One region of the Microbacterium sp. CCNWLW41 genome, then DNA from elsewhere that is predicted to be linked to it. Evidence: riboswitches for the same ligand, from Rfam matches in the RefSeq annotation. Region 1 holds a riboswitch; the other holds the start of a gene.
What was found. A riboswitch is a leader RNA that binds a small molecule or an ion and turns the genes downstream of it on or off. The one in region 1 is predicted to bind FMN.

Region 1 (7,582 bases):
GCGGAAGGTCGTCCACTTGCCGCCGACGAGGCTCAGGACCGTGGCGTCCCCTCCCACGAGCGGGGCGGACTCGATGCGATAGTCCCGCGAGACGAAGCCGGGCGAGAGCTCGCCGTGGCCCGGCAGCGGCCGCAAGCCCGAGAACCGGTAGACGATCTGCGAACGCTGCACCGGCACGGTGGGCAGCACCTGCCCGACGAGGTCGATGAAGTAGTCGACCTCGGCCTCGGTGCACACGACCGGGTCGCCCATCTCGTGCTCGAGGTCGGTGGTGCCGACCAGCACGCGACCCTTCAGGGGGTAGATGAGGACGATGCGGCCGTCCTCGTTCTCGAAGAACAGCTCCCGGCCGCCCGTCGCAGCGAGCAGCTCGGGGTGGTCGAGCACGATGTGCGAGCCCTTGGTGCCGCCCATGTAGCGTGTCGGGTCGCCCAGGGCAAGGTTCGTCAGATCCGTCCACGGTCCGCTGGCGTTGACGACGACGGATGCCGCGAACCGCGTCTCCTCGCCGCTCAGCGCGTCGCGCAGCACGACCCGTCCGCGGTCGACCCCCACCGCCGCGGTGTGGTTCGCAGCGCGCGCGCGCTCGCCGCCGGCGATGCGGCCGTCGCGCAGGACGTCGATCGCCAGGCGCTCGGGGTCGTGGAGCGAGGCATCCCAGTAGGTGGCGGTGTACTTCACGTCGGGGTTCAGCTGAGGGAGCTGCGCGAGCGAGCGCTTGCGGCCGTGGAACGTGTGGCGCGGCACGGTGCCGCGCCCGAACAGACCTCCGCCACGGGAGAAGGAGTCGTAGATGACCAGCCCGATCTTGATGAGCGCGGCGCCGCGCTCCCGGTGCTTTCCGCCGCCGTGGCGGAGGAAGCGCAGCGGAGCGGAGAGGACGCCGGAGAAGGTGGAGAAGATCGGGATGGTCGTCTGCAGCGGGCGCACGTAGTGCGGTGCGGTCTTGAGCAGCGCGTTGCGCTCGGTGACCGCCTCGTGCACGAGACGGAACTCGCCGTTCTCGAGGTAGCGGATGCCGCCGTGGATCATGTGGGACGAGGCCGCGGAGGCGCCGCTGACGAAGTCGTCCTTCTCGACGAGCGCGACGTCCACGCCCTGGATGGCGAGGTCGCGGAAGGTGGCGAGGCCGTTGATGCCGCCCCCGATGATCAGCACGTCGGCATACGGACGCGCCGAAAGTGCCTCGAATCCTCGCTCCGAACCCGCCGTCATCGCCGGCCCCCTTTCGTGTCGCTGGTGACCATGATGACACCTCTGGACGTCCTTGCAGGCCATATGCACATACGTGCAGAATGGCACGATGGAGCAGATCGGCGACGCCCGGACGGTGCAGCGGGCCCTCACCGCCGCGCACCTGTATTACGTGCAGGACCGCACGATGGAGGCGATCGCCCGCGAGCTCGGCACGTCGCGTTCGACGGTGTCGCGCCTGCTCACCCATGCGCGCGCCGCGGGCATCGTCGACATCCGCATCCGGTCTCCCTTCGCCGCCCCCGAGGGGCTCGAGGAGCGCCTGGCCGAACGGTTCGGCATCGCGGCCGACGTCGTTCCGGTGCCCGAGGACGCCACCGAGGTCGACCGCCTCCAGCGCGTCGCGATCGCCGCCGCCCACATCGTCGCCGACCTCGTCCAGGACGACATGACGGTGGGTGTCGCGTGGGGGTCGACGACCGCCGCGGTGAGCCGGCATCTGGTGCCCAAGCCGGTCCACGGCGCGACGTTCGTGCAGCTCAACGGCTCGGGCAACACGCACACGACCGGCCTCCTGTACGCCAGCGAGATCCTCAGCCGCTTCGCCGCGGCGTACGACGGCAGCGCGCAGCAGTTCCCGGTGCCGGCATTCTTCGACGACCCGGCGACGAAGCGGGCGATGTGGCGGGAGCGCAGCACCCGCCGGATCCTCGACATGCAGACGTCGATGGACCTCGTCGTCTTCAGCACCGGCTCGGCGGGCTCGCAGGTGCCCAGCCACGTGTACAGCGGCGGCTACCTCGAGGCGGGCGAGCTCGACGAGCTCGCCGACGAGGGCGTGGTCGGCGACGTCGCGACGGTCTTCTACCGCGCCGACGGCTCGAGCGACGGCATCACGCTCAACGCCCGCGCGACGGGCCCGAGCCTCGACCTGCTGCGGCGGATCCCCCGGCGCCTGTGCATCGTCTCGGGCGTCTCGAAGCTCGCGAGCCTGCGCGGGGCGCTGGCCGCGCGCATCGCCACCGACCTGGTCGTGGACGAGGCCACCGCGCGCGCGCTGCTGGAGTGACGGCCGCATGCCGCGCCCGCCTCGCGACGAAGTACATGCGAAGACATGGAATGAATGAACGGATGCCGCGTTGACTACACTCGTGAGCATCAACGTGCTCCGGGGTCGGTGAGAATCCGAACCGGCGGTGACAGTCCGCGAGCCGAGGCATCAGCATCCGATCGGATGCCGCCACGGCCGATCCGGTGGAACTCCGGAACCGACGGTGATGCGACGGGTATCCGTCGCTAGTCCGGATGGGAGGCAGCACGAGCGGCGCCCTGCGCGCCGCGGCTTCCCGTGCCCCGGAGCGTCGTAGACGACGACGAGACGAGGGGCCGGATGGCAAGCGCAGCGGAACACGACGCGATGCGTCGCGCGCTGGAGCTCGCCGTGCGCGGCCCGCGGGGCGTGAACCCGCAGGTCGGTGCCGTGCTGCTCTCGCCCGACGGCGAGATCCTCGCCGAGGGCTGGCACCGCGGCGCCGGGACGCCGCACGCCGAGGTCGATGCCCTGTCGCAGCTGGCGCCGGGCGCAGCCCGCGGTGCGACCGCCGTCGTCACCCTCGAACCCTGCAACCACACCGGACGCACCGGCCCGTGCGCCCAGGCGCTCATCGCCGCCGGGGTCGCCCGCGTGGTGTACGCCGTCGCCGACCCCGGCGACCACTCCTCCGGCGGCGCCGACCGGCTCCGCGCTGCCGGCGTGGACGTCGAGTCCGGCCTGTTCGCGCCGGAGGCGGCCGCGCTGCTCGACGCGTGGCTCACGGTGCAGCGCCTCGGTCGCCCGCACGTGACGGTGAAGTGGGCCCAGAGCCTCGACGGGCGGGCTGCGGCATCCGACGGCACCAGCCAGTGGATCACCGGACCGGTGGCGCGCGCCGACGTCCACGTGCGCCGGGCGCAGGCGGACGCCATCGTGGCCGGCACCGGCACGGTCCTCGCCGACGACCCGGCCCTCACCGCGCGTGCCGAGGACGGCTCGCTCCTGTCGCAACAGCCTGTCCCCGTCGTCGTGGGCGCCCGCGCGGTGCCCGAGACCGCGGCGCTGCGCCGGCACCCGCACGCATTCCTGCAGTTCCCCGGCGACCCCGCGTCCGGCGGCCTCCCGGCGCTGCTCGAAGACCTCCGCCGTCGCGGCGTGCAGCGCGTGTTCGTCGAGGGCGGGCCCTCCGTCGCCGCCTCCTTCCTTCGCGACGGGCTCGCCGACGAGCTCCTCGTGTACGTCGCCCCCGTGCTGCTCGGCGGCGACCGCCTCGCGCTCCAGGACATCGGCGTGACCACGATCACCGAGGCGCGACGCCTGGCCGTGGCATCCGTCACCCCCCTCGGCGATGATCTGCTCATCGTCGCCCGCCCGTCGTCGGAAGGAGACGAGTGATGTTCACCGGAATCGTCGAGGAGATCGGCGAGATCGCCGCCGTCGAGCCGTCGGGCGACGGCGTGCGCGTGACGGTCACCGCCCCGAAGGCGGTGTCGGATGCCGCGCACGGCGACTCGATCTCGGTCAGCGGCGTGTGCCTCACCGTCGTCGACCAGGGCGCGGACTGGTTCACCGCGGACGTGATGAAGCAGACCCTGGACATGTCGACCCTCGCCGGGGTCGCAGCGGGACGCCGCGTGAACCTCGAGCGCGCCACGGCTGCGCACGGACGACTGGGCGGGCACATCGTGCAGGGTCACATCGACGGCACCGGCGAGGTGCTCGAGGTGCGCCCCGGCGCGCAGTGGCAGGTGCTGCGCATCTCGCTGCCGGCACCGCTCGCGCCCCTTGTCGTCGACAAGGGCTCGATCGCCGTCGACGGCGTCTCGCTCACGGTCAGCGCCGCCAGCCCCGCCTCCCCCGGCGACGGCTGGTTCGAGGTCTCGCTCATTCCCGAGACCCTCGCCGCGACGACCCTCGGCGCCCGGGTCCCGGGCGACCGCGTCAACCTCGAGACCGACATCCTGGCGCGGCACGTGCAGCGCCTCCTCTCCTTCGCCTCCACGGCCCCGGCCGCCTCAGCAGTCTCCGCGGCGACGTCCGCACCCACGGAAGGAGGCTCCGCATGAGCCTTTCCACGATCCCCGAGGCCCTGGCGGCGCTGCGCGCCGGCCGGCCGGTCATCGTCGCCGACGATGAGAACCGCGAGAACGAGGGCGACGTCGTGCTGTCGGCACAGCTCGCGACGCCCGAGTGGGTCGCCTGGACCGTCCGCTGGACCAGCGGCTTCCTGTGCGCCCCGATGCCCGCCGACTGGGCCGACCGTCTCGACCTCCCCCCGATGGTGGAGGTCAACGAGGACGCCCGCGGCACCGCGTACACCGTCAGCGTCGACGCGGCCGACCGCTCGTCGACGGGCATCAGCGCATCCGACCGCGCACACACGCTCAACGTGCTCGCCGACCCCGAGTCGACGCCTGCCAGCCTCATCCGTCCCGGCCACATCCTGCCCCTGCGCGCCGTCGACGGCGGCGTCCGCGAGCGGGCCGGCCACACCGAGGCCGCGGTGGAGCTCATGCGCCTCGCCGAGCTCACGCCGGTCGGCGTCATCGGCGAGGTCGTGGCCGACGACGGCAGCATGATGCGACTGCCGGGTCTCCAAGAGCTCGGCGCCGAGCACGACATCCCGGTGATCACGATCGAGCAGCTCATCGCCCACCTCGACGAGACCGCGCCGTGCGACCCGGCGACCCACGGCGCGCACAAGCGCCGCGTGAGCCTGCGCGCCGAGGCGCGCGTGCCCACCTCGCACGGCGACTTCCGCTTCCTCGCGTACAAGGACCGCGTCACCGGCACCGACCACATCGCGGTCGTCTCGGGCGAGCTCTCCGACGCGCCGCTGGTGCGCGTGCACTCCGAGTGCCTGACCGGCGAGGCCTTCGGGTCGCTCAAGTGCGAGTGCGGCCCCCAGCTCGATGCGGCGCTGGACGCCATCGAGCAGGACGGCGGGGTCGTCATCTACATGCGCGGCCACGAGGGGCGCGGCATCGGGCTCATCAACAAGCTGCGCGCGTACTCGCTGCAGGAGCGCGGACTCGACACCGTCGATGCGAACCTGGCGCTCGGCCTCCCGGCCGATGCGCGCGACTACGCGGCGGCGGCGGGGATCCTCACCGACCTCGGCATCGAGAAGGTGCGCCTGCTGACCAACAACACCGACAAGGTGGCGCAGCTGCGAGCCCTCGGACTCGACATCGTCGAGCAGGTTCCGCTCCTCGTGGGCGTCGGCCCGAACAACCACCAGTACCTCGCGACCAAGCGCGACCGCATGGGCCACATCATCGCCGAGGCGGATCTCGCCGACGCGCTGGCCCAGATGCACGAAGGAGCAGAGCGATGAGCGGCAAGGGCGCTCCCCAGGCCACCGACCGGATCGACGGCGCGGGCCTGGACGTGGTCGTCGTCGCCGGCACGTGGCACGACACGATCACCGACGGCCTCATCGCCGGCGCCGAGCGCGCCCTCGAGGCGTCGGGCGCCTCCTGGCGCCTCGTCCGCGTACCGGGCTCGTTCGAGCTGCCGGTCGTCGCGAAGGCGGCGCTGGACGCCGGCGCCGATGCGGCGGTCGCGCTCGGGGTGATCATCCGCGGTGGCACGCCTCACTTCGACTTCGTCTCGAACGCGGCCACCGACGGCCTCACGCGCGTGGCGCTGGACACCGGCAAGCCGGTGGGCTTCGGTGTGCTCACGCTCGACGACGAGGCGCAGGGCATCGACCGCGCCGGACTCGAGGGGTCGAAGGAGGACAAGGGGTACGAGGCGGCGGACGCCGCGCTGCGCACCGCGCTCGTGCTGCGGGAGCTCCGACAGGCTCGGTGACCGGGTGGCGCGGGCCGCGCCGCGCCCCGCGATCGGCCCTGGAGGCGAGGCAACCTTCAGGTAGGCTGATGGCATGGAAATCCTCCGCCACGTCGTCGTGCTCGTCCACCTCGTCGGCTTCGCCATCCTCTTCGGAGCCTGGGTCGTCGAACTGGTCAACGGGAAGCACCACATCACGCGTCTCATGCACTGGGGTCTCGGCATCGCGGGTGTCGCCGGCCTCATCCTCGCCGCCCCCTGGGGCATCGAGTACGACCTCGATTACGCCAAGATCGGCGTGAAGCTGGTCATCCTCCTGATCATCGGCGCGCTGCTGGGCATCGGCGCCGGCCGCCAGCGCAAGTCCGGCTCGGTGCCGCCGGCGATCTTCTGGTCGATCGGCATCCTCACCTTCGCCAACGCCGCGATCGCGGTGCTCTGGCGCTGATCCAGCGGGAACGAGCGGATGCCGCGACCCCGCGTCGCGGCATCCGCAGCCGGGGGTAGACTCGATCCTCGTGCCGGGCGACCCCGCCCGTGCTCACGGTGATCCAGTGCAGTGCCGCCTGACGCATCACCCTGCGCCGTGCGGACGCCCACCGCCGCATCCGACCCGGATGCTTCGCTCCGCACTCCCCCAGGTGACAATGACTTCCCGCACGTCCGCCGCCACGCCCGCGGCCCCCGCCAATCCCCGTTCCCGCGTCATCACCGCGAGCCTCGTCGGCACGACGATCGAGTTCTACGACTTCTACGTCTACGCGACCGCCGCCGTCCTGGTCTTCCCCATCCTCTTCTTCCCCACCGGCAACGACACCACGTCGCTCCTGCTCTCGTTCAGCGTGTTCGGCGCCGCCATGATCGCCCGGCCGCTCGGCGCGGTGGTGTTCGGCCACTTCGGCGACCGCTTCGGGCGCAAGGCGACCCTCGTCGCCTCGCTCCTCACGATGGGCATCGCGACCTTCCTGATCGGATGCCTCCCGACCTTCAACGAGATCGGCGTGTGGGCGGCCGTGCTGCTGCTGGTGCTCCGCCTCGCCCAGGGCTTCGCGCTCGGCGGCGAGTGGTCTGGCGCGGCGCTCGTCGCGACCGAGAACGCCCCGAAGGGCAAGCGCGCCTGGTACGGCACGTTCCCGCAGCTGGGTGCCCCGCTGGGCTTCATCATCGCCAACTCGGTGTTCCTCGCGATCAACTACCTGCTCCCGCACCCGGACGGCGCAGGACAGCGCTCGGACGACTTCCTCGCGTGGGGATGGCGCGTGCCGTTCCTGTTCTCGGCGGTCATGGTGATCATCGGCCTGTGGGTGCGCCTGCGCCTCGTCGAGTCCGACACCTTCGTCAAGGCGGAGGCCAAGGGCGCGATCCGCAAGTTCCCGCTGGCGACGGTCCTGCGTCACCACTGGTGGCACCTGATCCTCGGTACGTTCATCATGCTGGCGACGTACGTGCTGTTCTACCTGATGACGAACTTCACCCTCTCGTACGGCACGAAGGCGGCGGACCTCGAGACGGCATCGGCCGCCGCGCAGGCGGCCGCCGAGGCCGCGGGCAACCCGTTCG
Region 2 (7,582 bases), on a different contig from region 1:
CGGCTACCACGTGGCCCGTGCGGCGACCTACGCCGAGCGCTGGAGCGACCACGCCCCCGTCATCGTCGACTACTCGTACTGAGGCCACTGACGCGGCGACTCGCGACCAGGGGACCCGCTGACCCAGGGAACCGACACGGCCGCCGTGGACGGCCCTTCGACGGGCGGGCTTTCCCGAAAACCCCGGAGGGATGTCCCGGTGTCCCCGACGTCGCGCTCACGGGATGCTCGGAACTGTGAATCCCTCCGTCCTGCTCAGGTCCTGGTTCGGCTGTCTGCTGGGCGGCCTTCCTCTTCTCGCCCTGCTTCTGACCCCGGCGCTGATGCGGAGCCGCGCCGGCGGCGAGGGGCTGCTGGGAATCGGAGTGCTGCTGCTCGCGGCTCTCCTCACCGGGGCGTTTCTGCTCGCCCCGACCATGACCTCCTGGTTCGCACCGGCACGCGGGTCCTGGGCACCGCCGACCGCTCACCGTGCCGCGCGGGCGGTGTGGCGCGAGCACACCGGTCCGGCGGTCGTCGCGCTCCTTCTCGGGCTCGGGGTGTACGCGCTCGGACAGGTCGCGGGCTACGCCGTCGGCATCGTGCTCCCGCCCGTGCTCGACGACCCGACGGCAGGCCCCGGGCAGTCGCCCTGGGTCATCGACTACCCCGCTTACGCCATCCAGGCCGCGGTCGTCTACCTCGTCACGACGGCGGCGATCGCGCTCTACGGCGTGCGGCTGCGCATCCTGCATCTGCACCACCACGCCGGTGCGCGCACGCGGCCGGCGGACCGCACGCGGTGAACCAGGCCCGGATGAGCACGTCTGCGAACACCGCCCCGGCGATACCGCCCGCCCCGAATGCCGACGAGAAGCGCTCCCGGCCCCGCATAGGATTGAGAGCGTGACGAAGCCCCGCCTCTACTCCGGAATGCAGCCCTCCGCCGACTCCCTCCAGGCCGGCAACTACATCGGGGCGCTGCTGCAGTGGCGGGACCTGCAGAGTTCCTACGACGCCTTCTTCTCCGTGGTCGACCTGCACGCCCTGACCGTCGCGCAGGACCCGGCGGAGCTGCGGGAGAAGACCCGGCGCACGGCCGCGCAGTACATCGCCGCGGGGATCGAGCCGTCGCAGTCCACGCTCTACGTGCAGTCGCACGTCCGTGCGCACGCCGAGCTCGCCTGGATCCTGAGCACCATCACGGGCTTCGGCGAGGCCGGGCGGATGACGCAGTTCAAGGACAAGTCCTCGCGCTACGGCGCGGACGCGACCTCGGTCGGCCTGTTCACCTACCCCGTGCTCATGGCCGCGGACATCCTGCTCTACCAGACCGATGTCGTCCCGGTCGGCGACGACCAGAAGCAGCACGTCGAGCTCACCCGCGACCTCGCCGAGCGCTTCAACTCCCGCTTCGGAACGACGTTCACGGTTCCGATGCCGGTGATCCAGAAGGACACCGCCCGCATCTACGATCTGCAGAACCCGACGTCGAAGATGTCCAAGTCCGCCGAGAGCGACGCCGGCGTCCTCTGGCTGCTGGACGACCCGGCGAAGTCCGCGAAGAAGATCATGCGCGCGGTGACCGACACCGAGGGCAGCGTCCGCTATGACCGGGACGAGAAGCCCGGGGTCTCCAACCTGCTCACGATCTACGCCGCGCTGACCGGACGACAGGTCGCCGCGATCGAGGACGAGTACGCGGGCCGCGGCTACGGCGACTTCAAGAAGGGTCTCGCCGAGGTCGTCGTGGAGGAGTTCGGGCCCGTGCGGGAGCGTGCGCAGGAGCTGCTCGCGGACCCGGCCGAGCTCGACCGCATCCTCGCGGCGAACGCCGCCCGCGCCGACGAGGTCGCCGACGCGACCCTCGCCGACGTCTACGGCAAGGTCGGCCTGCTCCGCCGCGTCTGACGCTCCGCCGGGCCGGCGCCCCCGACCGCGTCAGCCGTGCGCGGCGAGGACGCGCTTGAGATCGGCGAGTCCCCGTTCGAAGTCCGCCGTCCCCGCCGCGAACGTGCCGGCGTCCTCCGCATCCGCCCACTGGTCCATGAGGACGGTCGCGACGGCTCCGGACGCGTTCGCCAGCAGCAGCGCCTCCCGCACCACCCGGCCCTCGCCGAGAACGCGACGCTCCGGGTGCGCGAGCAGCCACCGGGCGGTGAGATCGACGAGCTGATGCCGCAGCGTCGAGAAGGTCTCCTCCCAGCGCCCGAGGGTCTCGGGCTGTTCGCGGACGAGCCGACGACGACCGGCCATGACCAGGGGATCGACCGTGTCGCTGCCGACCGAGGCCAGTGAGACCACGTTCAGCGCACGGGGGATGTTCCCGGGGTCGGCGTCGAGGATCGCCATCGCCTGCTCCTCCGGGATCATCCGGAGCCCGGGGCCGAAGACGGCGGCGTCGACGGAGGCGACGTAGTTGAAGAACGTGCTCCGTGCGACGTCGGCACGTGCACAGATCTCGGCGACCGTCACGGAGGCGTAGCCGTATTCGCAGGCGATGCCGATCGCCGCGCGCTCGATGGCCCGCAGCGTGCGCCTCCGATTCCGCTCGCGCCTTCCGGTAGCGGCGGGACTGGGACCTTCGCTAATGTCGGACATAGTCCAAGTATGGACATAGTCCACCAATATGGTGGAGTGGACCGCCGCGTTGCGCCGAACCCCAGGAGTGCCATGTCCCCTGCCGTCGATCCCGTCACCGCGTCCGCCGTCTCCGCCCGCGAGGATGAGGGATACTTCGGACCGGAGAGCGTCTCCTGGCGTGTCTTCTCCGACCCCGCCACCAAGCTGGGCGGCATGGCAGCCCTCCTGCTCCAGGCGCTCAACCCGAACATGATGCGCCTCTTCGACCATGCGACCGCCGCGTACGACGACCCCGCAGGGCGCAGCGAGCGCACGGGCCGGTTCCTCGAGACCACGGTGTTCGGGGACCGCGCGCACGCCGACGCCGCGGCCGCATCGGTCCGGCGGATGCACGCCCACGCCGTCTGGACCGACCCGCACTCCGGGCAGACGCTCCGCGCCGACGAGCCGGCCTGGCTCGACTGGACCCACAACACTCTCGTGTTCGCTCTCCTTCGTTCGTCGGAGGCCTTCGGCCTGGAGCTGACGCCGGACGAGCAGGACGCCTTCGTCCGCGAGCAGCACATCGCCGCGGGTCTCGTCGGCTGCGAGGTCACCGGGCTGCCCGCCTCCCGAGCCGACCTGGAACAGTACATCGACGACCAACGGCACTGGATGGCGCTCACCCTGCCCGCCGCCCAGGTGACCCGGACTCTCCGCGCGCCGCGCCTGCGCGGCAACCCGATCGCGGTGTGGACGTCCGTCGTCGTGCAGGACGGGGTGCTCTCCCTCCTGCCGGACTGGGCGCTTCTCCTCTACGGCGTCGAGGGGCGACCGATGAACCTGCGGCGGGCCGGACGCAGCACCCGGCGCCTGATCGGACTCGCGCGTCGGAACCGCCCCTACGATCGGCTCATCACGGAGATCACCGACCGCGTGGACACCCACCCTTACCGCAAGGTCCGCGCCGCCCGGCGCTGACCGGGGTCGGGAACCGGGGTGGCGGCCCCTCCGAGATATCCTGGAGGGATGGATTCCGTCGTGCTGCACACCGATCGTCTCGTCCTCCGCCCGCCGACGGAGACCGACGTCGACGCGATCACCGCAGCATGCCAGGACCCCGAGATCCCGCGCTGGACGACGGTCCCCAGCCCGTACTCCCGCAAGGACGCGGAGGACTTCGTCGCCTTCGTCGCACAGGCCTGGGACGACGGCAACGAGGCCGTCTGGGGCGTCTACCGCGACGAGTCACTCATCGCGTGCGTCGGACTGCACCACATCACCGAGCACCGCGCGGGCGGGCACGCGGAGCTCGGGTACTGGACCGCTCCCGCCGCACGCGGGCACGGCTACCTCAGCGAGGCGGCCCGCGCGGTCGTCGACTGGGGTTTCCGCGACCTCGGCCTCGCCCGCATCCAGTGGCAGGCGGTGGAGGGAAACATCCCGTCGGCCCGCACCGCCCGCGGCCTCGGCTTCCGCTTCGAGGGCACGCGTCGTCAGGCCCTCGTCAGCCACCGCGGCCGCGACGACGGCTGGACGGCGGGTCTGCTGTCGACCGACGACCGCTCCCCCGTCGACTGGCCGGTGGATCTGGGCTGACCGAGCGGGGACGAGACCGGCACGGATGTCGGCGTCCGGTGGCAGGATGGGCGCATGCCCGAGATGCCGGAGGTCCAGGGTCTCGTCGACTTCCTCGCCGAGAGGACGACGGGTCTGACACTCACGCGCGCCGCGGTGTCCGCCATCGCCGCGCTCAAGACCTTCGACCCGCCGCTGACGGCGCTGCCCGGCGCCGCCGTGCGGGGCGTGCAGCGACACGGGAAGTTCATCGACCTGGACCTCGCGGCGCCGGGCGGCGAAGGCCTGCACCTCGTGTTCCATCTCGCCAAGGCCGGGTGGCTCCGCTGGTACGAGCAGATGCCGACCACACCGGTCCGCCCCGGCCGCTCGCCGATCGCCCTCCGTGTCGCCTTCGACGACGACAGCGGCTTCGATCTCACCGAGGCGGGCACGAAGAAGTCCCTGGCCGTGTACGTCGTCCGAGACCCCGCAGAGGTCCCCGGGATCGCCCGGCTCGGCCCTGACCCCCTGGATCCCGCCTTCACGAGGGAGGCGTTCGCCGCGCTCCTCGAGGGGCGACGCACGCAGATCAAGGGACTCCTGCGCGATCAGGGGGTGATCGCCGGGATCGGCAACGCGTACTCGGACGAGATCCTGCACGCGGCGCGCATGTCGCCGTACGCGGCGGCCGCCTCTCTCGGCCCGGAGGACGTGACCCGGCTCTACGACGCCATGCACTCCACCCTGGCCGAGGCGGTGGCCGCCGCCTCCGGAAAGCCCCCGGCGGACCTGAAGGACGCCAAGCGGCGCGGGATGCAGGTCCACGGCCGACGCGGCGAGGCCTGCCCCGTCTGCGGGGACACCGTGCGCAGCGTCTTCTTCGCGGACCGGTCCCTGGAATACTGCCCGACCTGTCAGACCGGTGGGAAGACGCTCGCCGACCGCCGCCTCTCGCGATTGCTCAAGTAACCCGGAGACGCGGGAAAGATGCAACGGAATAAGATCGGGGGTGATGCGTTGAGGAGACTCAGAGCATCAACGTGCTCCGGGGTCGGTGAGAATCCGAACCGGCGGTGAGAGTCCGCGAACCGAGGACGCGCCCCGCGCGACCGAGGCCGATCCGGTGGAATTCCGGAACCGACGGTGATGCGAGGCAGAGCCTCGTCAGTCCGGATAGGAGGCAGCACGCGAGTATTCGACGTGCGTCCCCGGAGCCATCGATCAGGTCGGAAAGGGACGACGCACATGACGACGACGGCGGCGGAGCGCGCGGCGATGACGCGCGCCATCGAGCTGGCCCGTCGCGGTCCCCGCGGCGTCAATCCGCAGGTCGGCGCCGTTCTGCTCTCCCCTACGGGTGAGACCCTTGCGGAAGGCTGGCATCGCGGCGCCGGCACCCCGCACGCCGAGGTCGATGCCCTGTCCCGCCTCGCCCCCGGCGCCGCGCACGGCGCCACCGCGGTCGTCACCCTCGAGCCGTGCAACCACACCGGTCGCACCGGCCCGTGCGCGGTCGCCCTCATCGAGGCCGGAGTCTCGCGCGTCGTCTACGCGCTGGACGACCCGGGAGAGCTGTCGGGGGGCGGGGCCGAGCGCCTGCGCGGCGCCGGCGTCGACGTCGAGGCCGGCGAGCAGGCGGACGCCGCCAGGGAGGTCGTCGCCGACTGGATGACCGCCCAACGTCTCGGGCGCCCGCACGTCACCGTGAAGTGGGCCCAGAGCCTGGACGGACGCGCGGCCGCGGCCGACGGGTCGAGCCAGTGGATCACCGGCGCCGCCGCGCGCGCCGACGTGCACCGCCGTCGTGCCCGGGCGGATGCGATCGTCGTGGGCACGGGAACCGTCCTCGCCGACGACCCTGCGCTCACCGCGCGCGACGGCGGCCGCCTTCTCGACCACCAGCCGGTCCCTGTCGTGATCGGCGGCCGTGCGGTCCCCGCCGACGCCGCACTGCGACAGCACCCGCACGAGCCGATCCTGATCCCCGGACACGACCTCCGCGAAGCGTTGCGGCTGCTGCATGACCGCGGCCTCCAGCGCGTCTTCGTCGAGGGCGGCCCGACGCTCGCCAGCGCGTTCGTCGCCGCCGGGCTCGCGGACGCCGTCCTCGCCTACATCGCGCCGGTCCTGCTGGGAGGCCCCCGGCTCGCCCTGACGGACATCGGCGTCGACGACATCTCCGGGGCGCGGCGCCTCGTCGTGGACGAGTGGCTGCCCCTCGGAGCGGATCTGCTCGCGATCGCCCGGCCCGCCTCGCCCCACGACCACGACGGACCCCCCGAAGGAGCAGCCTGATGTTCACCGGAATCATCGAGGAGGTCGGCGAGATCACCGCGATCGTCCCGGCCGGAGACGGCTGGCGGCTCACCGTGCGTGCTCCCCGCGCGGCCTCGGACGCCGTGCACGGGGAGTCGATCGCGGTGAGCGGGGTGTGCCTCACCGTCGTGGGCTCCACGACGGACGCCTTCGACGCCGATGTCATGAAGCAGACCCTCGACGTCTCGGCGATCGCCGACGCGCAGGTCGGCACGCGGGTCAACATCGAGAAGGCGATGCCCGTCGGCGCCCGCCTGGGCGGGCACATCGTGCAGGGGCACGTGGACGGCATCGGCACGGTGCTCGACGTCCGCCCGGGTGCGCAGTGGAGCGTGCTGCGCGTCTCCCTGCCTGCGGACCTGGCGCCGCTGGTGGTGGACAAGGGGTCGATCAGCGTCGCCGGAACCTCCCTCACGGTCAGCGCCGTGAGCGCCCCCACGGTCGCAAGCGGACACTGGTTCGAGGTCTCCCTCATCCCCGAGACGCTCGCCGCGACCACCCTCGGCGCCCTCCGGGTCGGCGACCGGGTCAACCTCGAGACCGACGTCCTCGCCCGTCACGTCGAGCGCCTCCTGGCGTTCCGCGCGCACACTCCGGCAGCTCAGACCCCCGGCGCACCGGACGCCGGCACGGAAGGAGGCTCGCGATGAGCCTGTCCACCATCCCCGAGGCCCTCGACGCGCTGCGCGCCGGACGGCCCGTCATCGTCGCCGACGACGAGAACCGCGAGAACGAGGGCGACGTCATCCTGTCGGCCGAGCTGGCCACGCCCGAGTGGGTGGCCTGGACCGTGCGCTGGTCTTCCGGCTTCCTGTGCGCGCCCATGCCCGCCGACATCGCGGACGCCCTGAACCTCCCCCCGATGGTCGAGGTGAACGAGGACGCCCGCTCGACCGCGTACACGGTGAGCGTGGACGCCGCCGCCGGCGTCACCACCGGCATCAGCGCCTCGGACCGCGCGCGCACGCTCAACGTGCTCGCGGATGCCGCGTCGACGGCCTCGGACCTCATCCGCCCGGGCCATGTCCTCCCGCTCCGCGCCGTCGACGGCGGGGTCCGCGAACGCAGCGGCCACACCGAGGCCGCCGTCGAGCTCATGCGACTGGCGGGTCTGCGTCCGGTCGGGGCGATCGCCGAGGTCGTGGCGGAGGACGGCAGCATGATG

Region 2: another riboswitch for FMN. It lies ahead of ribD (bifunctional diaminohydroxyphosphoribosylaminopyrimidine deaminase/5-amino-6-(5-phosphoribosylamino)uracil reductase RibD); the one in region 1 lies ahead of ribD (bifunctional diaminohydroxyphosphoribosylaminopyrimidine deaminase/5-amino-6-(5-phosphoribosylamino)uracil reductase RibD).

The regions. Positions count from the first base shown of each region.
Region 1 is NZ_JBAOJP010000011.1:52,945-60,526, reverse strand. It holds gene V6R91_RS30200 (glycerol-3-phosphate dehydrogenase/oxidase) at 1-1,215, opposite strand, end outside; gene V6R91_RS30195 (sugar-binding transcriptional regulator) at 1,304-2,263, shown strand; FMN riboswitch at 2,355-2,516, shown strand; gene ribD (bifunctional diaminohydroxyphosphoribosylaminopyrimidine deaminase/5-amino-6-(5-phosphoribosylamino)uracil reductase RibD) at 2,585-3,622, shown strand; gene V6R91_RS30185 (riboflavin synthase) at 3,622-4,293, shown strand; gene ribA (GTP cyclohydrolase II) at 4,290-5,564, shown strand; gene ribH (6,7-dimethyl-8-ribityllumazine synthase) at 5,561-6,043, shown strand; gene V6R91_RS30170 (Fe-S protein) at 6,117-6,470, shown strand; gene V6R91_RS30165 (MFS transporter) at 6,670-7,582, shown strand, end outside.
Region 2 is NZ_JBAOJP010000008.1:117,333-124,914, reverse strand. It holds gene V6R91_RS25225 (exodeoxyribonuclease III) at 1-82, shown strand, start outside; gene V6R91_RS25220 (hypothetical protein) at 237-785, shown strand; gene trpS (tryptophan--tRNA ligase) at 886-1,890, shown strand; gene V6R91_RS25210 (TetR/AcrR family transcriptional regulator) at 1,921-2,580, opposite strand; gene V6R91_RS25205 (oxygenase MpaB family protein) at 2,653-3,522, shown strand; gene V6R91_RS25200 (GNAT family N-acetyltransferase) at 3,571-4,140, shown strand; gene V6R91_RS25195 (Fpg/Nei family DNA glycosylase) at 4,195-5,070, shown strand; FMN riboswitch at 5,139-5,291, shown strand; gene ribD (bifunctional diaminohydroxyphosphoribosylaminopyrimidine deaminase/5-amino-6-(5-phosphoribosylamino)uracil reductase RibD) at 5,347-6,396, shown strand; gene V6R91_RS25185 (riboflavin synthase) at 6,396-7,067, shown strand; gene ribA (GTP cyclohydrolase II) at 7,064-7,582, shown strand, end outside.